One region of the Psychrobacillus sp. FSL K6-4615 genome, then DNA from elsewhere that is predicted to be linked to it. Evidence: riboswitches for the same ligand, from Rfam matches in the RefSeq annotation. Region 1 holds a riboswitch; each other region holds the start of a gene.
What was found. Region 1 has a riboswitch for thiamine pyrophosphate ahead of MKX53_RS09045 (3-oxoacyl-ACP reductase). Riboswitches for the same ligand answer to the same signal wherever they lie in the genome.
Positions count from the first base shown of each region.

Region 1 (7,604 bases):
TAAGATTTTAGTGCTAGATGAAGCAACTGCGAACATTGATACAGAAACGGAAGTTGCAATTCAAAGTAGTTTAGAAAAAATGAGAAAAGGACGGACGACTATTGCGATTGCCCATCGTTTAAGTACTATACAGGATGCAGAACTAATTCTTGTACTTCATCATGGTGAAATAGTTGAACGAGGGACTCATCAGGAGCTCCTAAACCAAAAAGGTTTGTATCATAAGATGTATCTACTACAAAATAATGTAGTGGAGGATATCGCCTGATTCTTACCCAACATAAACCAGCTAGAGTAATAACTCTTGGCTGGTTTATTTCTTGTTTGGGAAAAAGCTGATTAATTGTAATGACTTTCCACTTGTGAAAGGATAGAGGGAGAACAATTTTGAAGGGAGACGTTTCTAATGAACGTAATAGTTATTGGAGCAAACGGACAAATTGGGCAACATGTAGTAAATGAATTGCATCAAAGTAACACTCATACGGTGACCGCAGTGGTCCGAAAAAAAGAGCAAGCGGAAAAGCTTATGAATCGCAATATCCAAGCAATAGTAGCGGACTTAGAAGGCTCCGTGGAAGATCTTGAAAAAGTAATTACTGGAGCAGATGCCATCATCTTTATTGCAGGTTCGGGTGGACATACAGGACCAGATAAAACATTATTAATCGATTTAGATGGTGCAGTGAAAACGATGGAAGCAGCTAAACAAGCAGGAGTGGAGCGTTATATTATGGTAAGTGCATATGATGCTGATAAACGCCAAAATTGGAACGAAGGAATGCGTCCTTATTATGTAGCGAAACACTATGCTGACCGAATGCTCGAAGCAAGCGGTTTAAACTACACGATAGTTCGACCAGGTGGACTTGTGAATGAACCTGCAATTTGCAAAATTACGGTAGGGGCGGAAGCCAAGCCGAGCACCATTACTCGGGAAGACGTAGCACATACACTTATTGCAGCCTTAGAGAATAAACAAACATATCATCGTTCCTTTAATGTAGTAAACGGGGAACATTCAATTGAAACAGCATTGAATAATCTTAACTAAAATAGATAGCCTCTTGATATTTGAGAGGCTTTTTTTAACTTTTTGGCTATGTTAAAGGTAAAGGTTGATAATGTTAAATAGTTGGTGAGACTTACCCTACAGAAGAGTATCGGGAATATAAATAAAAAATCCTTTTCTAACATACAAAAGGACACATTAAGGATTGTAGACCATTGATAAAGAAAACTACTCGTAATTAGCCATGTAATTCCCTTCTTCAAAAATTTCTCTCGGACTTTTGGAAGTCCAATCTTCTACTGTCGCATCGGGATGTAAGTTTAAGTAAGACCTAATCATTTTATAGCCCTCACTATAGCCATAATAGTCGGGTAAACCTCTAGAGCCACCTAATATAAACTCATTGGTACCACTACTCTCAAGATATGTTTCAATCTTACTCCAGTATTCTTTGTTAAAGTTTTCGTCAAGCACCAAATCTTTACTATTTGTATCGGGGTATGCTAAGGTTTCAAACATCACCGCAGACCCTTCTATAATTAGATTATCTAAAACTGTCATGAAATAATCTTTCGTATAATGTTTTTCAAACCAAACACTATGATGATATTCATGAGAAACACCTGATTTATTATAATTATCAAGCTCACTCAATTTAAAATAATTATTAAGCTCACTGAGAAAGACAGTAATTTTTCCTGTTCCAAATGTTATCATGTCAGAAGGAAATTTTTCATTTTCAGGAAACACACATACTGTTGTTTTTTTATCTGATGAAAGTATGTCTGAGGATTTAACAAGGGAATCCTCAATTAACATGTTCATATGTTCTTGTTCCATCGATTCTAATTGATTCTTGATACTATTAAAATCACTTTCTTCCGGTATCCATTCAAATACACTAAATTTATAATGTTCCGCACCTTTAAAACATGCATCATATACAGGTTCGATAATTATATTTTGATATAATTCGTTAGGTGATTCATCAGGATTTCCCTTAACAGTTTCAAAATAGTTTTTATATAGCATATAAGCATGAATTATTTCAAATTCCTGTCCAGTATTGGGATTTTTAAAAGAATAAGATATATCTTGTTGTTCATTTTCCATAATGATATTCTCTAGAGATTGTTCAGTTTGCTTACAGGCTGATAAAATAATAATTAATAGAAGCATACAAAATGAAATTATAATTTTATTAGCAATATTCATTAACTTCATCTCCCCTTACTACATCCATTTACTTCCTTTACGTTCCATTATTTCTAAAAGTTTCATTAATTTAATTGATAAATATTCATCACATTAACAAACAATAATTTTAAGATAATTAGGTTGTATTGGAATATTTGGGAGAAGATTCTTGAAGAGGCAGACTACTTTCCAATTTTGGGTACCTAGAATGCAAAGTCTCTCAGCCTTAACTTGTCTGCGGTTTCCCATATTCCATGAACACTCGCTAAGATAAGCACCTTGAAATTAGTGGTATCTCTTCTCTGAAACTTTTCATTGTAAAATCTGATATCCCAACATTTTTCTCATCAATAAAATCCTAACTTACTGGTTTATATAGAGAGTTATTAATTATCTTATCGCTGATCAAAAAAGCTTGTTGTTCGATTATATTAGTTGAAAAACACATAGTTTCACCTCATTATTATTATATTCAAATCATGTTCCAAAGGTACTTAAATACATAAAATAGAGAAAGCTTCATAAGTAATTTTATATATGGTATACAGATTCAAGCCCAGTTATTGTGAGAAAAATGGCTTGATTATTTTAGCGATGCCTTAACACCTAACAAACAAGACTTGACATAAAATTCTAAAAACTATACATTGAGAGTAACTTAAATATAATCACTAGGGGTGTTATTTAACTGAGATGAGTATTTACTCAAACCCTTTGAACCTGAACTAGTTAATACTAGCGGAGGAAAGTGTAGATTCTAATACATAATAGCAGGCTGATGATGCCTAATTTTTACTATGCAATTATTTGTATTTGCGCAACTTTCCTAAAGGAAGGTTGCGTTTTTTTATTATATCTATCACTTTATCATTTAAGTTTTAGCAAAACTAACAGTATGGGAGTGGTTATGATGAACAGAACAGTATTGGTAACGGGTAGTAGTAGAGGTTTGGGATCAGCTATTGTAAAAGAATTGGCACAACAAGGATTTAAAGTGGTTATTAACTACTATAAAAGTAAAGATGCCGCTGAAGAGCTTGTTTCTATACTAGGTAAAGAGAATGCAATTGCAATTTGTGCAGATGTCACAAATCGGGCAGAAGTCGATGCCTTGGTAAAGAAAGCAACCGAATATTTTGGTCAAATAGATGTTGTAGTCAACAATGCGTTGGTAGGTTTCAAATTTGATCCAAACAAACAGAAATCCTTTACAGAACTTACTTGGGAGGATTATCAAAAACAACTAGACGGCACTTTAAAAGCCGCATTTAATGTAGTCCAAAGCGTTATACCTCAATTTATTGAACGACGAAATGGAAGTATTATAAGCATTGGTACCAATTTGTATCAAAACCCTGTTGTTCCTTATCATGAATATACAACAGCAAAGGCTGGACTAATTGGTTTTACGCGAAATATCGCCGCTGAACTGGGACAATTCGGCATAAGAGCAAATGTAGTTTCAGGTGGATTATTAAAAACGACTGATGCCAGTTCTGTTACAACTCCTGAAGTATTCGATTTAATTGCTCAATCAACGCCTTTGAAGAAAGTAACTAGCCCTGAAGATGTAGCCAATATGGTCGCTTATTTATCTTCAGAAAATGCTGATGGTATTACAGGTCAGAATTTAACAGTAGATGGCGGTTTGACAATGAACTAGTAACTTAATTTACAATAGATAGTCTTACAAAAATGGACGATTTAAGCAGTCACTCATGACATAGGTAGAGGAGTAGCTAATGAAAGGAAATCAAAGAAAACAAATCCACTTAGGCGTATTGCTGTATGGATGTGGACATCATCAGGCTGCTTGGTTAATGCCTGATTCAAGCATTGAATGCATCGGGAACATTTCTTATTACCAATCCTTAGCACAGTTAGCTGAAACGGGTTGCTTTGATGCGGTGTTCTTTGCCGACAATCAATCATTCCCTGCCAACGACCCAAATGAAATGCCAGCATTTTGGTTAGATCCAGTGGTCAATTTAACTGCTATTTCTCAAGTGACAAATTATGTGGGATTAGTTTCAACAATCTCAAGTACCTTTTCGAATCCTTACACTGCTTCGCGACAACTGTTAAGCCTAGATCACATTACAAACGGACGAGTCGGGTGGAATCTCGTTACCTCAACGAGGGACGAGGAAGCATTAAATCATAGTATGCCGGAACTGCCTTCTCATGATAAACGGTATGAAAAGGCCGAAGAATTTGCTGCGTTAATGAATAAACTATTTCTATCATGGGACAGCAAGGAGATTCTATATAATCGATTAGAAAAACAGTTAATCAATCCTGTTAATATACAACCTGTTGACCACAATGGGACCTATTTTAAAGTGAAGGGCCCATCCACGACGCCAAAAAGCCCTCAAGGCAAACCAGTAGCCATGCAAGCAGGGGCATCTAAACAAGGGATTGCATTAGCTGCGAAATATGCAGATGCCGTCTATTCAGTGTCATGGAACTTAAACCAAGCGAAAAAGTACCGCAAGAAGTTGGATGAACAGGTTAAGCAATACGAAGACTGTAATCGACATATTAAAGTATTCCCAGGCTTAGTCACTTATGTAGGGCGTACTCATGAAGAAGCTCTTGCCAAAAAATCAGCGTTAGATGAGAAATTACCTGTAGAAACGGCTTTAAAACAGTTGAGCTTCTTTCTCCAGCAAGATTGTTCTAAATGGGACATTGGACTAAAAGTACCTCCATTACCTCCGGCAGAAGAATTTATGGGTCCGGTTGGACGATACGAAACAATATTAGAAATTATTAAAGATACTCAACCTACAGTAAAAGAACTCTTAGGATACCTTAATGCAGGTGGCGGACATTTCACGCTGATTGGTACTCCTGAGAAAATTGTGGATCAGATGGAGGTTTGGATTGAGGCGGGTGTAGCGGACGGATTTAATCTTATGCCTCCTACATTGCCTGGTAGTTTAGAGGACTTTGTAGAACTCATTGTTCCTGAAATGCAAAAAAGGGATATTTTCAGAAAGCAATATGAGGGGCATACCCTCCGTGAGCATTTGGGGTTACCAATAGGAATTAGTTAAGCTGGTCCATGATCCCCCAGGAATCACTATTTACGGCATCAAGATTGAGAAAGACAATCTTGAGATGTGGAAGGGGAAGTTGTTGATGAATGTATCTATACGTGAAAAATCACCAATCGTACATTGTATGACAAACAAAGTCGTGGCGAATTTTCAAGCCAATGGATTGCTTGCTATTGGAGCATCACCGATTATGGGAGATGAAGAAAGAGAAGTGGAAGAACTAGTCACACTCTCCAATGTTCTCTCGTTGAATATTGGCACTTTAAATGAACGAACGTACAGCAGTATGCTAGTGGCTGGAAGAGTTGCAAATCAAATAGGAATCCCTGTAGTGCTTGACCCCGTCGGAGTGGGAGCTACTCGATATCGTCTTCAAGCGGTGGATAGACTTCTAGATGAAGTAAAAATAAATTTAATAAGATGTAATACTGGTGAACTGGCGTCACTTATGAAAAAAGAATGGGCTTCCAAGGGAGTAGATTCAGGGAACGGACAACTTGATCGAAAAGAAGAGGCTATGGCTTTAGCTAGACAAAAAGAGTGCATAGTCGTTGTGACAGGAGAAGAAGACATTGTGACGGATGGAAGTTGTTTGAAGACAGTAAGAGCAGGGCACGTTCGAATGACAACAGTAACTGGAACAGGCTGCTTACTGAGTAGTATTTTAGGAGCTCACCTTGCCTTGACATCTAAAAACCATGTAGAACTTTTGAGTAGTGCTTTGTACGAATATGGAGCATCAGGAGAAGAGGCTGCAGAGAAAACAGAATTTTCCGGGGCATTTCAACAAGCTTTTCTTGATCGATTAAGTGCAAGAGGATGGAGATACGATGTCTGATTCAATGCCATGTGTTTTAACGATTGCAGGTTCTGACTCAGGTGGAGGAGCCGGGATACAAGCAGATATAAAATCTTTTCAAGAACGAGATGTATTTGGAACGAGTGTTATTACAGCAATCACTGCTCAAAACACTTGCGGGGTGCAAGGTGTCTATCCCGTAGAAGCAAAAGCTGTCCAACAACAGCTCCAATCTGTTGGAGAGGATTTCTTTATTTCAGCAGTTAAAACTGGGATGCTCTTTAACACAGATACAATCGCTCTTGTCGCGAATGCAATATCAGAGTACAGGTGGAAAAATATCGTCGTCGATCCCGTGATGGTTTCAACAAGTGGACATATCTTGTTAGAGGAGGAAGCGATTGATACCTTGAAAACGAAACTCTTCCCTTTAGCACGTATCGTCACACCAAACATACCAGAAGCTGAGCATCTAACAGGATTAAAAATTGAAAAAGATATTGATATTTTAAAGGCTGCAGAAAGAATTTTATCGATGGGTGTCAAATCGGTGCTTATCAAGGGTGGTCATAAAAAAGACGAATATGCAGAAGACGTATATGTTGACGAAAAAGGCGTATGTATCCGTTTCAGTTCAAAGCGAATCGATACAAAAAATACCCACGGAACAGGCTGTACCTTCAGTGCAGTCCTCACAGCTGAATTGGGTAAGAGAAATAATATTGATGAAGCATTGCTGACCTCCAAAAGATACATTCAATCTGCAATCGAAAACGTTATCTCACTCGGACAAGGGCATGGTCCTACTAACCACGGAGCCTATAGAAAAAAAGGCATAAAGGAGAGGATTATTAGTGTTCAAGAAACCATCGATTTATTTTATAATGGGGACAGCTAATGTGAAGGATGAGGAACCGTTGACGGTTCTAGAGGACGCATTACAGGCAGGAATCACGCACTTCCAATTACGCGAAAAAGGGAAAGGTGCACTAGTTGGTAGCGAATTAGTTGCATTTGCTCAAGCGTGTAAAAGACTATGTAAAATCTATGGTGTACCATTTATTGTGAATGATGATGTTGAACTTGCACTATCCGTCCAAGCTGACGGAATCCACCTCGGGCAAGGAGATTGGAAGGAAGGGGTGAAAGAAGTCATCACAAGCAAAGGGATGGTTCTTGGTCGCTCAGTACATACCATGCACGAAGCGAAAGATGCTATTCGCTCAGGTGCAGATTATTTAGGAGTAGGCTCGGTGTTCCCTACTCTTACAAAGCCAGATGCTGAACATGAGGTGGGTGCTTCCACTTCCCTTATTCGGGAACTCCATGAGTGCTTTCCGAACATTCCAGTTATAGGTATAGGCGGAATTGAACCGTCAAATGTTCATGTTGTCTGGGAAGCAGGTGCGACAGGCGTAGCGGTTATTTCGTGTATTTGTAAAACGAGTGATCGAAGAGAAGTGATATCAAAACTTTCACCTCCGCTTAAAATAGAGAGTCGGACACGATGAAATCACAAAAGTTGGTACTA
Region 1 covers NZ_JBBOYQ010000001.1:1,849,802-1,857,405, reverse strand. The annotation lists gene MKX53_RS09060 (ABC transporter ATP-binding protein) at 1-268, shown strand, start outside; gene MKX53_RS09055 (SDR family oxidoreductase) at 407-1,054, shown strand; gene MKX53_RS09050 (DUF2268 domain-containing putative Zn-dependent protease) at 1,241-2,227, opposite strand; TPP riboswitch at 2,873-2,973, shown strand; gene MKX53_RS09045 (3-oxoacyl-ACP reductase) at 3,120-3,872, shown strand; gene MKX53_RS09040 (NtaA/DmoA family FMN-dependent monooxygenase) at 3,952-5,271, shown strand; gene thiM (hydroxyethylthiazole kinase) at 5,357-6,112, shown strand; gene thiD (bifunctional hydroxymethylpyrimidine kinase/phosphomethylpyrimidine kinase) at 6,105-6,971, shown strand; gene thiE (thiamine phosphate synthase) at 6,928-7,584, shown strand; gene thiW (energy coupling factor transporter S component ThiW) at 7,581-7,604, shown strand, end outside.

Region 2 (7,604 bases), 1.0 Mb from region 1:
ATGTATTATTCTTTAACACCTTATTTGATGAAAATGCCTCCAACCATTTTGCAATTGGAGAAGCATACCCTACCTGTGTGGAAGGTGCTCGTGGCTTAACTCATATTGAATTAGAAGCTATGGGTATTAACACATCCATTGTGCATGAAGATTTTATGATTGGTAGTGGCGACATGGATATTATGGGAGAATTAGCAGATGGATCAATGGAGCCTATATTCAAAAAAGGAGCATGGGCTTTTTAAGGAGTGAGTAGTTTGAAAAAAATGCTTGGTACTTTAATCATTCTGTTTATCTCATTTGGCTCTATAACAGTAGATGCAAAGGGATCTGAAGTCTATATTGCACTTGGCGATTCTTTGGCAGCCGGTCAAACACCAAATCGTGCCATCGATACTGGTTATACAGACTTAATCGCACAGAAACTAACTACAACAGGACAGCTGGCTTTCTATTCAAAAGCATTAGCATTTCCAGGATATACAACAGCAGATGTTCTTGAGAGTATTCAGACAGATGAAGCGAAAGAGTTGCTGAAGAAGGCTACGTTAGTTACGATATCCGCAGGAGCAAATGATTTGCTACAAATGGTACAAGTGAATTCAACGAGTGGTTCTGTAGCATATCAACAAATTTCAGCTGATTTTGCTTTAAATAATGCGCGAAAAAATATAGCGCAGATTATTAAAGAAGTGCAAGTACTAACACCAAAAGCAAAAATTTATGTCATGGGTTATTATTTTGCTTATCCTCATGTCAGAGAGTCGCAAAAGGGTGGTATTAAAAAAGAGTTAGACCGTTTGCAGCTTATATTAAAAAAACAATCAGAGGCAAATGGAGCAACTTATGTGTCAGTAGAGGAGTCATTTGGAGTTAATGCAACGACATTATTACCAAATCCTGCAGATGTCCATCCAACGATGGAAGGTTATCGTATTATGGCAAATGCATTTTTTTCACAGTACAACAAGGGAATATTTGTGACCCAAAGTGAGTTGCCTGCACCGAATCCACTATCGTTTGAACAAATTCTGAATGCTAGTAAAGAAGAAGGAAAATCTCCTGTAGCTAGGGCAGAGGGAAAGGACAACTACTACTCATTAACAGAATTGAAGCCACTAATATAGCATGTTGCTTACCTTTCCAAATGCTTAGCTTGTATTGACGCTTGGGGGAAGTTGCTTAAATAGGGGTAGAAGTTGCAAATTTACTGATGAATGCTGCGCAAAAGCACCTCATATACTAAAAAACTGTCCCCTTATTTAGGAGGACAGCTTTTTAGCGAGTAGTTTTTTTAGATTTTAACACTTTGCGGATAATGGGATAAACAATTGGTGCAAATTTAATTGCTGTTTTGACTAAGTTTTTTACTTTCATCATAATCGCTCCTTGGCTTTCGTTATTAATAATTATGTACCCTTAAGAGCCTATAAATAAACGTTATCTTAATACTTTAATGCCTTGAACAATATTCCAAACCATTACTATAACATACACAAGCATATATATACCGATTAGTATTAAAGGTCCCACTGCCATCCAAAGGGTAGGCTGTTCATTATATCCAGTTGTAAAAGGCATAAAACTTGAAAAGATACTAATGAACAAAATTACTAATAAAACAACAGGTATGATATGAGAGATTAAGGATTTTTTTGCATGATATTTAACTTCAGAATCCTGTGAGACAAAATAAACGATGATGGGCAAAAAAAAGGGAGCAAACAAAACACTAAAATAGGAAAGTGCTGATAAAATTCTTGGATTATCCAGTTTATATCACCTCTATTCTTTCTAATATATCCTACGAAATTATGATATTTTTCTCACTTTTACCTAAGGAGACTAAGATGTTTTTATAAGTTTCCGTAGAGGAAATAGATACATATTCTTTTTCACCATGCCAGTCCCCACCACTTGGTCCAAACTCAATAGCGCCTGCTCCAGTTTCTGCATAAAAGCGAGCATCAGCTGCTCCATGCTGCCCAAATAACACAGCAGGTTTTCCTATAAACTGTGAAGTGACCTGAGCAATACGTTCGATATATGGGTTAATAGCTTCAGTTGTTACTGCAGGAGCGGTAGTGTGCACTTGTATTTCACTATTGGGAAATTCTTCTGTCAACGTTTGTAGGTCTAAAAGAATACTATGCATATCTTGTCCGGGTACGTAACGAAGATCATAACTTACTATGCACTCATCAGGAACTACGTTATATCGTTCTCCTGCTTGTATTTTTGCCAAGTTTAAGGAAGGATAATCATAGAACTCATTGCTTGCTGTTAAAAAAGAAAGTGTGCGAAGCTGTTGGTCAAAAAGAAACGCTTGTTCAATTGCATTTATTCCTTCCCAAGGACGACTGCCATGACTAGATTTGCCCTTAAGTATTACATCAAACTGGATAATTCCTTTTGCCTGTAAGCCAATTTGTAGATGGGTAGGTTCTCCGCATATAACAAAGTCACCGATATATCCTTGATCGACCAAAAATTTAGATGTCTCTCCGTCTGTTTCCTCATCGGTTACGATATGTAGTTGAATTTTTTGAGCAAGATTTTCAGGTTGTTTAGATAGCTCATAAAAGGCTTGCATCATCGCAGCAACTCCCGCTTTCATATCAGCTGTTCCACGACCATATAAATAATCTCCCTCAATATAAGGCTGAAATTGTGAAGTTTCTCCTGGAACAACATCTACGTGACCATTCCAAATCATACATTTATCACCGTCTCCTATTACTGCCACAAGCATCAGTTTTTCCTCATGCTTTAAGATCGTAGTAGTAATACCTCGTTCCTCTAGCCAATTCTCACAAAATAACAAAGCATTATTTGCGCCTTCCAATGTGTCACTTTTGATACGTATTAAATCTTTTAATAATGTAATCATGTAAACATCCCCTTACGCATATAGTTTTTACAAGTATAACAAAAGAACAAAAGAAGGTTGCAATACTTTATCTATTCAGCTACAATGAACTCGAACTAAATAATTCAAACCACAAGGGGCGCCGTTGATACGGCTGAGATAGTACCCTTCGAACCTGTAAGTTAATACTTGCGTAGGGATGTGGATGGAAACTGACAATCGCGCGATGTCTGGGTCTATCCCGGGGGTCGTTTTTTTTGTGGTCAAAAAAAGGGGATTGTCATGAAGAATAATCGAGTATTAATATTAATGGAAATCGCTATTTTTGCAGCTTTAGGATATGTTTTAGATATGATCGGCTTTGGAATGCCGCAAGGTGGATCAGTTACATTCGTTTTAGTACCTGTTATTTTAATGGCTTTTCGTCGTGGTATTGTAGCAGGTTTAACTACTGGATTTTTGATAGGTGTATTACAAGTCGTTACAGGCCGTTTTTACGCAGCGCCCTTATCATTTGAAATAGTGATAGCACAAGTAGCAATAGATTATTTCATCGCATTTATGGTAGCTGGTTTTGCTGGTTTTCTGAGACCTGCGTTTCTACATGCATTTGAACAAAAGGATAAAATGAAAATGGTTAGAGCAGTTGTCTTGGGAACGTTCATCGCAGCTTTTCTTCGTTATTTAGCTCATGTAACTTCAGGTATTCTATTCTTTGGTGAATTTGCTGGTGAGCAAAATGTTATTTTGTATTCGTTGATCTATAATTCTACTTATATGATTCCTGTATTTTTAGTAGCAGCTTTCATTTGTTCCATATTATTTGTTAAAGCTCCGCGCCTCACACTGCCGAATCTTCACTAAATATGGTATGATTAGAATACATTTAGTGAAGAAGGGATCTTGTTAAGATGATTGTACAAACTGACGAAGAGTTAGTAGCATTAAAAAAAATAGGGCGTATTGTTGCAGAAATTCGAGATGTAATGAAGGCTGCTACTAAACCTGGTGTGACTACGAAAGAGTTAGATGAAATCGGCGGAAAGCTATTTAAAGAGCATGGCGCGATTTCTGGACCAATGGGAGAATATGATTTTCCGGGATATACTTGTATTAGTGTTAATGAGGAAGTAGCTCATGGTATGCCAGGCGCTCGTGTTATAAAAGATGGTGATATCGTGAATATAGACGTTTCAGGATCACTTGATGGTTATTTTGCAGACACAGGAATTTCTTTTGTCGTAGGCGAAGGATATGAAGAGAAAGAGAAGTTGTGTGCTGTAGCTGAGAGTGCATTTGAGCGTGCAATGCTAAAAGTTAAAGCAGGTTCACGATTGAACCAAATTGGTAAAGCAGTAGCTAGAGAAGCCAAAGATAATGGCTTGCATGTTATTATGAACCTAACTGGACATGGTATTGGGAAATCACTTCATGAAGCTCCTCAACATGTATTGAATTATTATGATGCATGGGATCCAACAATATTAAAAGAAGGAATGGTTTTAGCAGTTGAGCCATTTATTTCTGCGAAGGCAGAGCATATTGTGGAATCAGGTGATGGTTGGACATTTATCACTCCTGATAAATCCTTAGTAGCACAGATTGAGCATACAATTGTTGTCACAAAAGGTGCACCAATTTTATTAACTAAATTAGATTAAAACAAAACGCCTTCAAGAGTTCACTCTTTCGAAGGCGTTTTTTATATTAAGAGTATGAATTATCCTACTACGAAGTCAGTGCTCATGGTAATTTTCGGCTGATTCCGTTACAGGTGGACGGTTTCCATGGGCGTTGCCTCAGCCTCCTCGCTTAGAAAACACATTTATATCTAGTTATTTAAAAATACATTAACTATTTCTTAAAGTTGTAGGAGACAGACAGATAAATATGTTTAACGAAAAAAGAGAGGCTGTTTGTGACAACTACCACAAACAGCCTCTAATATTGTAAAATGTCTGTCCAAACCTTAAGGGGTTCTGGAACCTTTCTTAAGGAAAATTATCCCAACGACCAAGACGCAGCTTAGGAAAAGAGAAGCTGAGGTCAGGAGCAGTTGACTAAAGTTGTGTTGGATTGCTACCCCGACGAAAGTCCAGATAAACACAACTGACATAAGACGATCAAAATAATGATAGCGGAAGTGAAGAGCTATCGCTGTCGCAATGGTTAAGAAGATAACACCCCAAAGTGATTTTGTCATACCAAATCCACCGAATTCATAAAACGTGAGGAGATAAGATAGATTTATGAAGAAACTGATAAATGTCCATCCTAAAAGGAAGGAAATTGGTAACCGATTTTTTCGATTTATATCATCTAAAGGATAGGTTAAATATAATTTAAACAAGCAGCTTAGTAAGATAGTGAGAATACCAAAAGCATAACCAAACAGTTCGTAATGCCAACTGAATATATACAAAATATATAACACAGATGATGCCCCGTATAATAGAACGCGTCTAGTAGGGATAGGATGAGAAGACTTGTAGTCTTTCATTATATTCCAAATCCACCAAGCTAATGAGATGAAAATAACAATCCATATGTAAAACACATAATTTGCTGGAGTAAAAAAGACGGGAAGTCTATTGAAAATCTCGCCACTGGTTTGACCATTTATGGGAAGTAGAATAGATAGTAATTTAACGATTACAGTAGATATAAAAAATAATATTAAAAGGATTATTTTAAACATTCAGCTGCCTCCTTCTATTTAATAAGTATACCTTTGATATATACCAACAACAAATTAGAATTATGAATGTTATGTGACGAAATTGGGACAATCTGTATGAGGAAAACATGATATACTAGAAATCTAATATAATTGTCAATATAGGAGGAATATTTAGATGATTGAACAAACTTATCCGGTTGTATGGGATCTTGATCGCTTTTTTGAAGGGGGTAGTAGCTCTCCATCTTTAAGAAGCCATTTGGATGAAGTAAAAGGAAAGCTAAGCAGTTTTGACACAAAACTCCAAGACTTTAACTCACCAACATCTATAGCAGATGTCTCCGTTATTGAGCAAACAATAGAACAATTAAAAGATATCGCAACAAATTTATCTGAAGCTGGAGCAGTAATAGGTTGCTTTATGGCACAGGATACAACTGATAAGCAGGCAGCATTATTAGAAGGGGAGATAGGGTCACTTTATGCTAGATTCTCTTCTCAAATGCTCACAATTCAACAAGTGCTAAGTAAAACAGAGGAATCTGTATGGGAAGATCTACTTCAAACACCTGAGCTTTCTTCATTTGCATTTGTGTTGAATGAATGGAGAGAAGAAGCAAAAAGAATGCTTTCTGAAAAAGAGGAAGACATAATTACTAAACTTGAGGTAGATGGCTATCATTCATGGGGACAACTTTATGATTTACTTGTAGGTGATATTCGTATTAAACTTACAATAGATGGAGAAGTAAAAGAAATGTCAGTTGGACAGGTTAATAATCTGAGCTCCCATGAAGATGCAACGATTCGAAAAGAATCATTTGAAGCACTTGAAGCTTCTTGGACAGATAAAGAGGAGTTTTTTGCAAAAACACTGAATCATATTGCTGGCTTCCGTCTTGCAGTTTATGAAAAGAGAGGATGGAATTCTGTTTTAGAAGAGCCTCTTCATATTAATCGTATGAGTGAACAAACACTAGATGCAATGTGGGGAGCTATCTCTAAAAATAAAGCTCCATTCGTAGAATACTTAAACAAAAAATCGGCAATGCTAGGCGAAAAACAAATGCATTGGTACGACTTAGATGCACCCGTGAGTACTTCTACAGAGAAAATGGATTATCAACAAGGTGCTGAGTTTATACTAAAACATTTTAAAGAATTTGGACCAAAGTTAGAGTCATTTTCAAGAAATGCGTTTGAAAAAGGTTGGATTGAAGCAGAGGATCGTCCAAACAAGCGTCCAGGAGGATTTTGTACAGGAATGCCTGTAACAGAGGAATCACGCATTTTCATGACGTATAGTGGGTCTATGTCCAATGTTTCTACGTTAGCTCATGAATTGGGTCATGCCTTCCATTCATATGCTTTAAGACCAGTACATTGGATGAACCGTCAATATGCTATGGGTGTTGCGGAAACTGCATCCACATTTGCTGAAATGATAGTTGCCGATGCTGCTGTAAAGGAAGCAACAACTGATGATGAAAAAATTGCTTTACTAGAAGATAAAATTCAACGTAGTGTAGCATTTTTTATGAATATCCATGCTAGATTCTTATTTGAAACTAGATTCTATGAGGAACGTAAAAATGGAATAGTTTCTGCTGCTCGTTTGAATGATTTAATGGTTGCAGCTCAACAGGAAGCATACGGGGATGCATTAGACACAACACATCCTCATTTCTGGGCATCTAAACTGCATTTCTATATAACGGGAGTACCATTCTATAACTTCCCATATACATTTGGTTACTTATTCTCTTTAAGTATCTATGCTAAAGCTATAAGTGAAGGTGCGAACTTTGAAGAGAAGTACATTGCATTATTGCAAGATACGGCAGTAATGTCGGTAGAAGACTTAGCGATGAAACATTTAAATGAAGACATTACTCAAGAAGCATTTTGGATAAAAGGAATTGATCTATGTATCCAAGATGTTAAAGAGTTTATTCAATTGACTAACGCAAAAGGGTGAAGGTGTTTGATTTATCTAGAAGGAGATACATGTTATTTACGAACATTAAATACGAAAGATGCACCAGCTCTAGCGGA
Region 2 covers NZ_JBBOYQ010000001.1:2,864,260-2,871,863, reverse strand. The annotation lists gene MKX53_RS14425 (aminopeptidase) at 1-245, shown strand, start outside; gene MKX53_RS14420 (SGNH/GDSL hydrolase family protein) at 267-1,127, shown strand; gene MKX53_RS19730 (DUF4870 domain-containing protein) at 1,441-1,773, opposite strand; gene MKX53_RS14415 (M20 family metallopeptidase) at 1,805-2,890, opposite strand; TPP riboswitch at 2,995-3,086, shown strand; gene thiT (energy-coupled thiamine transporter ThiT) at 3,152-3,733, shown strand; gene map (type I methionyl aminopeptidase) at 3,781-4,530, shown strand; gene MKX53_RS14400 (tryptophan-rich sensory protein) at 4,839-5,567, opposite strand; gene MKX53_RS14395 (M3 family oligoendopeptidase) at 5,725-7,527, shown strand; gene MKX53_RS14390 (GNAT family N-acetyltransferase) at 7,534-7,604, shown strand, end outside.
Region 2: it holds a riboswitch for thiamine pyrophosphate, as region 1 does, so the genes downstream of both, thiT (energy-coupled thiamine transporter ThiT) here and MKX53_RS09045 (3-oxoacyl-ACP reductase) in region 1, are expected to answer to the same signal.

Region 3 (7,604 bases), 1.6 Mb from region 1:
GATCTTCAATTGTGGATGCCGCCATCCAATCTTCAATCAATGTATCCATAGCAGGATAGGCTATATCTTTCGTCCATAGATATGATGCACGATGAGACATAATGAATTGATCTGGATCTGCTACACCATGCGGACCTATTAAACTAACATACGTATCAAAATTATCCTCTGAATTGGCAGCTGCATAAGTCGTAGCATCCATTGCTTCTACTTCAAACTGTAACCCTATCTCTTTTAATTGCTCCTTCAGCATTTCTGCTACACGCACATAAACAGGTTCACTTGCAGAAACAATTATATTCATCCGTAACGTTTCACCTGCTGGTGTTTCACGAAAACCATCATTATTTGTATCTTTGTAGCCAAGTGAGTCTAGAATTTCTGTTGCTTTCGCTATATCATATGGTGTCGATAAATCTGGATTGGTCCACGGAGAATCCGGGTGAGGATATCCAGTAAACCCAGCACGTCCTTGACCTAATAACACAGTATCAACAATGCTTTGACGATCTATCGCTAGAGATACCGCTCGGCGTACCTCTTCTGTATTAAATGGCTTTCGTTCATAATTTAAACCGAATTGGACAATAGATAATGGAGATACTTTTGCTAACTTCATCGCATCAGTATTTTTAAATGAATCTTGTAATTCAGCTGGTACTGTACGCGTAGATGCATCAATCTCACCTGCACGTAATGCGTTAAACATAGCTGTTGCATCCTTTATAATCGGCATATTTATGGAAGCAACTGTTGGTTCACCCATGAAGTATTCATTATTCGCTTTAAATTTGTAATACTGGTCTGCTTCATATTCTTTTAAAACAAAAGGACCTGTTCCTACAGCTAACTTATTATATTGACGTGGATTTTCAACATCTTTCCAAATGTGCTCTGGTAAAATCGGCAAATCAGCAAAGGTAATACTCGCTAGTGATGGACAAGCATAGGCGCACTCAAAACGAACCGTTTTTCCATCCTCTTCAACTTTAATTTCATCAATTTTCGGTACTTCGCTAACATGATGTGTATGGCGGTTGGCTGAACCATCGCGGAAGTATTCATATGTAAATTTGACATCTTCTGCTGTAAAATCTTCCCCGTCATGCCACTTTATACCATCACGTACCTTTACAATCCAAGTTGTATCATCAAGTTGCTCTGCAGACTCTGCTAACCATGGAATTGGTTCATCTACATATGGCGATGGTGAAAATAATTTGTCATATACTAAATCAGTTAACCAGTCGACGTTTCCGGTATATATATTTAATGGACCAACATCTGATGGAATCCCTACTTTTAACTCTGCTACTTGTTCCGTTACTGCTCCTTCACCTTCTAAATTTGTTTCATCAGCTTGTCCTTTAGCTTCATTTGATGAACAACCTGCTACTAAAAACATTAATAGTATAAGCGGTAAGCCCCATAATTTTTTAATCCCTTTATACACTATGCTTTCTCCTTTTTATTAAATAATTGATTTTTTATTCCTGCCTTCGTACTTTAACACCAACGATAATGATTCTCAATATCATTTATAATTCACATATTGACTTTTCACCTAGCTCCATGGAAGTAAGCGCTATCAATAAAATAAATAAATACTATTATTCATTTTATTAATAGTTGCAAACTAGATTTCAAAATATAGAAAAACCCAAGCTATAAGAAGCTTGGGTTAGTTCATTCTATTGGCACTCGACAAAGGCTTTCCATAGTGTATAAATTGATTTTTGACGTATTTGCAGAAATTTAACTCTCTTTGGGTTAGCATTTTTTGTGGATTAGATACAATTGCATTTTGACGTTTAATACAAAGTCCATGAATCGACTTCGCCATAATCTTGTTCTGACCTAAAAGAGGCTCTATTATTTTTAAGGGCAAAAAAGAAATACCCATACCAGACAAGACAGCTTGTTTTATAATTTCAAAATTCGTCATCTGCATATATTGGACTTGTGCATTCTTTTGATCGATTTTATCTTTGATTAGTTGTTGCAAATACAAGTTTTCTGGTAGTAAGAGTGTTTGGTTTTTTAAATCTCGTGCGTAAATCACTTTTCTTCCTGCCAGCGGATGACTGCAATGCATTATTAAAAATAATTCCTCTTCAAATAATAAGTCCACTTTATATGCTTGTTGAAATTCTGAGTCATTCTCATAGATTGGCATAATTGCAAAACTTGTTTTCTCAAGAAGTAACTTTTCCTTAAGGCTTTCATAACAATTGCTTTTAATGGAGAATGATTGCTGTTCAAATTCATCTATATGGAGAGGTAAAATAGTCGCAAAATATTTTTCAGCTATGTAATGACTTATGTGTACGGAAAGTGGAGAATTTACTTGGTGCAATTCTTGTTCCATTTGCTTATCTAGTAATAATATTTTCCTAGCATATTGTAAAAAAACTTCCCCTTGCTCTGTTAATTCAATTTGTCTATTTTTACGTTGAATTAATATGGTCTTATATTTTTCTTCTAGCTGTTGAATTTGATGACTAATTGTTGGTTGAGAACAAAACATTCTACGAGCCGTCTCTGTAAATGAACGACATTCAGCTAGAACGATAAACATTTGCATTTTATCTAGCATGCAACTGACTCCCTTTTATATGAATATCACTACTGATAATGATAATCGTTTTCATTATAGTTTATCATTTGCACTTACTGATGTCGATCATCATTTCAAGTAAACAAAAAGAGTGGCCCTGTATGAGGACCACTACTTAAGTATTAGAGAATTCTATTTTGAGGTTCTCTATTTTCTAACACTGCTTCTATATCTTTTGCATTCATTTGCATCATCGCTTGGCGAGTGCGGATACTGGCACTACCGATATGGGGAGACACCGTTACATTAGACAATGTTAGTAAAGGATGATCCACCGGTACAGGCTCTTGCTCAAATACATCTAGTCCTGCAGCCCATATCTTTTTCGACGCCAGTGCTTCATAAAGAGCTTGTTCATCTACTATGCCACCTCGTGCGACATTAATAATTGCTGCAGTTTCTTTCATCATATTAAGTTCACGCTCCCCTATAAGTCCCTTTGTTTCAGGTGTAAGTGGAGTTAATAGAATGACAAAATCAGATTGCTTAAGTAATTCGTCTAATTCCGCGTAAGTAAAGCCGTACGTTTCTTCTGCATCTAGTTTTCTAGAACGATTATGATATAACACATTCATATCAAAGCCTTTCGCGCGTCTAGCAACCGCTTCCCCTATACGTCCCATTCCTACAATACCGAGCGTTGCACCGAAAACGTCCATTCCTGTATATTGCATTGGTGACCAGGAATCCCAGTTACCCGAACGAATTTCTTGTTCTACTTCTGTTATTCTTCGAGCAGTTGCTAATAGTAAAGCAAATGCTAAGTCTGCCGTTGTCTCTGTTAATACTCCCGGAGTATTTGTTACGACAATACTACGGTCTTTTGCCGCCTCTATGTCTATATTGTTATAGCCAACTGCAAAATTACTAATTACTTTTAAATTTGGAAGGCTTTCAATTAGTGTACGATCGATATTATCGGATAACATCGTCCATAGAGCGTGCGCGTCTTTAGCATTTGTTAATATTTCTTCATTTGTCATTCCAATAGTTTCGCTATGCCACATTTGTACATCAAACTTTTTTCTTAAAGGCTCAATGATTTCTTCGGGTAGTTTACGAGTTATGTATATTTTCTTCAAAACTTTATCCTCCCTCGAGTTATGTATTTTTGTGTTTCTCTGGTGCTTTCGGGTGATTCTTTGTTCTATTGCGGTGATTCTCTTTTACATTCGGGTGATTATTCTCAACATTGCGGTGTTTCTCCAAATATCCATTATGATTCACCCAGCCCACAAACAATCGGGTTAGATAAAGCATGGACGAAAGTAGGAAATTTTGCAAACATATTTACAACTTCAAATAGCTACGTTATACTTTGGGCATATTAAAAACTACATACCGTTTTGCGCACTAGGGGTGCCCACTTTGGCTGAGATGCGAGCATTTTGCTCCGATCCCTTAAAACTCGATCAGGATAATACCTGCGTGAGGAAGTGCGGTGACTTCCCTAATATTTTTGTATTGGATAAGTGGCTGCATCTTCACGGATGTGGTCTTTTTTTATGAAAAAATACAGGGAGGTTTTTTAAATGGAGTGTGGATTGAGCCCAATTATCGGATTTCGTTTTTCGTTACATCCGATGACAAATGATTTTATCAAAGTGATTAAAGGTGCTTTGAAGGAGACGGATGCGACGAATGTGTGGATGCACACAGATGATGTGTCGACGGTTATTCGTGGCAAACAAGTACATGTATTTAATGTGGCAAAAGCAATTACATTGCATGCTGCTAAAACAGGAGAACATATTGCACTGTCCGGTACTTTTTCCGCTGGTTGCCCCGGTGATTCTGCAGGAGATGTCTATCTAGACAAAGGCGATATAATTGCCAACACAGATATAACAAAACAATATGTATCTTCTCAATTTGCTCTATACCCGATGAATAACCCGAGTTATATGGACATTATTTATCGTGAAGTGGATCGTGCTAAAGCACAAGGTGTGTTTAATGATTCCATGCATTATGCAAGTGGTATTCATGGAGATATTCATGATGTGTTTGCGTTTTATGAAGAAGCATTCATGAATGCCCGCTCAGATGAGCATAAGCATTTGGTTATGACCGTTTCTATGAGTATTAACAGCCCCTCTCATGGAGGTCGTTAACATGCTGAAATCATGGAAGCTAAAAGAAATCGTGTTAATGTCTTTACTTGCCGTTGTATTTGGCATTGTGTATTTATTGTTCTTGCATGTCGGTAATATTTGGGCTGGATTTATAGGTCCGATTGCATATGAATGGATTTTTGGCATTTGGTTTATCGTGTCTATTATTAGTATGTATATTATTCGAAAGCCAGGTGCTGCAGTTATTTCAGAAACAATCGCCGCTGCCATTGAGGTGTTGTTAGGAAATGCCGTTGGACCCCGACTAATTCTATCAGGTGTTATTCAGGGCTTAGGGGCAGAAGCAGTATTTGCTGCAACTAGATACAAACGCTTTGATATTTGGATTCTAATCCTAGCGGGTGTGGGATCTTCGGTATTTAGTTTTGCCTACGGGTATTTGTTAGGTGGCTTTACGGTATTCAGTACTGGTTATGTTGCGCTGATGCTTGGCATTCGCATATTGAGTGGAGCTCTCCTTGCTGGTGTTGGAGGTAAAGCGGTTGCCGATGGCTTACTAGCAACAGGCTCTCTTCGAGGATACGCTATTTCACGACCGAAAAAAGGTGATGCTCGTGCATGACGTCATTTCGTTTGAGAAGGTCAGCTTTCGATATCCAGATGAGGAAAAATGGACTTTGAATGACTTTTCATTTGCAGTACAAAAAGGTTCCAGGGTTGTATTAACTGGTCCTAGCGGCTGTGGAAAAACGACACTACTTTACTTGTGCAATCGATTATATCCCGATAATTGCGATGGTATTTTAACGGGCAATATTGAGCTATTTGGGAAGGATAGTCGGACATTCATTGCCGGGGAAATAAATCATCGAATTGCTACCGTTTTTCAGGATCCAGATGCGCAATTTTGTATGCAAACAGTGGAAGAGGAGCTTGCTTTTACGCTAGAAAATTTGCAGGTGAAACGTGAAGAGATGGAGAATCGAATAAAAGAGGTACTTGCTCTCACAAATTTAACTGACTTTCGATATTCTATTATTCAACAGCTTTCAGGTGGGCAGAAGCAACAAATCGCTACTGCGTGTGCACTTATTATGGAGCCAGAGATTTTGTTGTTAGACGAACCAATCGCTCATTTGGACCCTTATACCGCTAAACGATATATAGAATGGTTGGATCAGCTACAGCAAAATCGGCAAATGACAATTGTTGCAATTGAACATCGCTTGGACTTATGGGGAGATTTTTTTGACAGGATCATTCCTTTGAGCGAAAGCGATGAACCATCCATACTTCCAAAAAGAATGACTTCTATAAAACCAAAGATTTCCATTCAAGCAACAGAAATAGAGACAAAAACTTTTTTGAAGCCCGCCTCATTTTCTTTACAACGAGGAGAAATTACCATTCTTGCTGGACCTAACGGTAGTGGTAAATCGACTTTATTAAAGGCCTTATGTCATTTGATTCCTAGAAATGGATTAGTAGAACCGACTTTTTTAGGCTATGTTCCGCAATCACCTGAGTTTTTGTTTCTTACTAAGACTGTTCAAGATGAAGTGGCATATGGCGGTGGATATGGTGTGGATAACATGTTGCAGCGATTAAAACTAATGGACATTGCTGCTTCACATCCTTTTTCTATTAGTCATGGTCAAAAACGAAGGGTAGCCATTGCCGCAATGCTTTGTGATGGGAGAGAAGTAATTTTAATGGATGAACCTACCTCAGGTCAGGATGCTGCCGCATTGTCAGAGTTATACCAACTAATAGATGAGCGTGCTCATGATGGCACTACATTTTTAATCGTTACGCACGATATGGAGTTCGCCTATTGTCTAGCAGATTCTATTATATTGATGGAGGATGGTAGTTTAACTGGGAAGTTTCCTGCGTTAGCCGTTTGGGAGAACGAAAAGTTATTACTGGAGCATCATTTACTCCCACCGAAAGGACTGATGCAATGTGAGAAGTCTTTTGCATAGAATGAATCCTTCTGTGAAGTTTGTTTTAATCACTGTGTGCATGTTCACGATGGCTTTTTTCTTTGATCCAGTGACCCCCCTTCTATTTTGGGCTGGTGTACTTTTAATGCAAATATTGTTCAGTCAAACTGATTGGAAGAAGTGGCTATTCTTTATGATTCCATTTTTTATAATGGCTTTTGGTTATTTTTGGACGACACTTGTATTTTCTAAGGAAACGGTCGGTCCTATCATTTGGTCAATCGGGTCTGTTCATGTGACAGAACTCCAGCTACACCATGCACTTTCTTTGAGCTTCCGTGTTTTAGCTTTTTCGAGTTTGTCTCTATTGTTTGCTTTAACAACTAATCCCGTTACGTTCATATTAAGTTTAATGCAACAATTAAAACTATCCCCTAAAATAGCTTATGGCATTTTAGTAGGCTTTCAGTTTTTACCTGTTATAAAAGACGAATTTATACAAATTCAGCAGGCACAACGGTTGAGAGGAATTGTTCAGAAAAAAAATGCCTTACAGCGTTTGTTGGATACTCGCCTAGTCCTTATTCCCTTGCTTGCGGGTGCTGTCCGTAAAGCCGAGCGATCAGCATTTGCCATGGAAGCAAGGGGCTTTACAGGAGAACGGAGAGGTGGTTTCTTTCATGAGGTCTTAGTTGATAAAGTAGATGCTTTTTTAGGAGTACTATTTTTATTTGTATTAGTTTTAAGCTGTACGAACTCCTTCTGGCTTGGTTAAAATAGAAGTAGAATTTCTTAAAACAGTTGGGAGTGTTGTTGGATGCCATCAGTAATATTGCTACGAGGGATCAATCTCGGTGCTAAAAATAAGGTAGATATGAAATCCTTAAAATCTCTTTTTGAAGAGATGAGTTATGAAAATGTACAAACCTATATTCAGACTGGAAACGTAATAGTGGAACAGTCTGT
Region 3 covers NZ_JBBOYQ010000001.1:212,307-219,910, reverse strand. The annotation lists gene MKX53_RS01130 (ABC transporter substrate-binding protein) at 1-1,453, opposite strand, end outside; gene MKX53_RS01125 (LysR family transcriptional regulator) at 1,682-2,596, opposite strand; gene MKX53_RS01120 (2-hydroxyacid dehydrogenase) at 2,740-3,699, opposite strand; TPP riboswitch at 3,963-4,069, shown strand; gene MKX53_RS01115 (YkoF family thiamine/hydroxymethylpyrimidine-binding protein) at 4,150-4,731, shown strand; gene MKX53_RS01110 (ECF transporter S component) at 4,733-5,314, shown strand; gene MKX53_RS01105 (ABC transporter ATP-binding protein) at 5,301-6,677, shown strand; gene MKX53_RS01100 (energy-coupling factor transporter transmembrane component T family protein) at 6,679-7,413, shown strand; gene MKX53_RS01095 (DUF1697 domain-containing protein) at 7,456-7,604, shown strand, end outside.
Region 3: it holds a riboswitch for thiamine pyrophosphate, as region 1 does, so the genes downstream of both, MKX53_RS01115 (YkoF family thiamine/hydroxymethylpyrimidine-binding protein) here and MKX53_RS09045 (3-oxoacyl-ACP reductase) in region 1, are expected to answer to the same signal.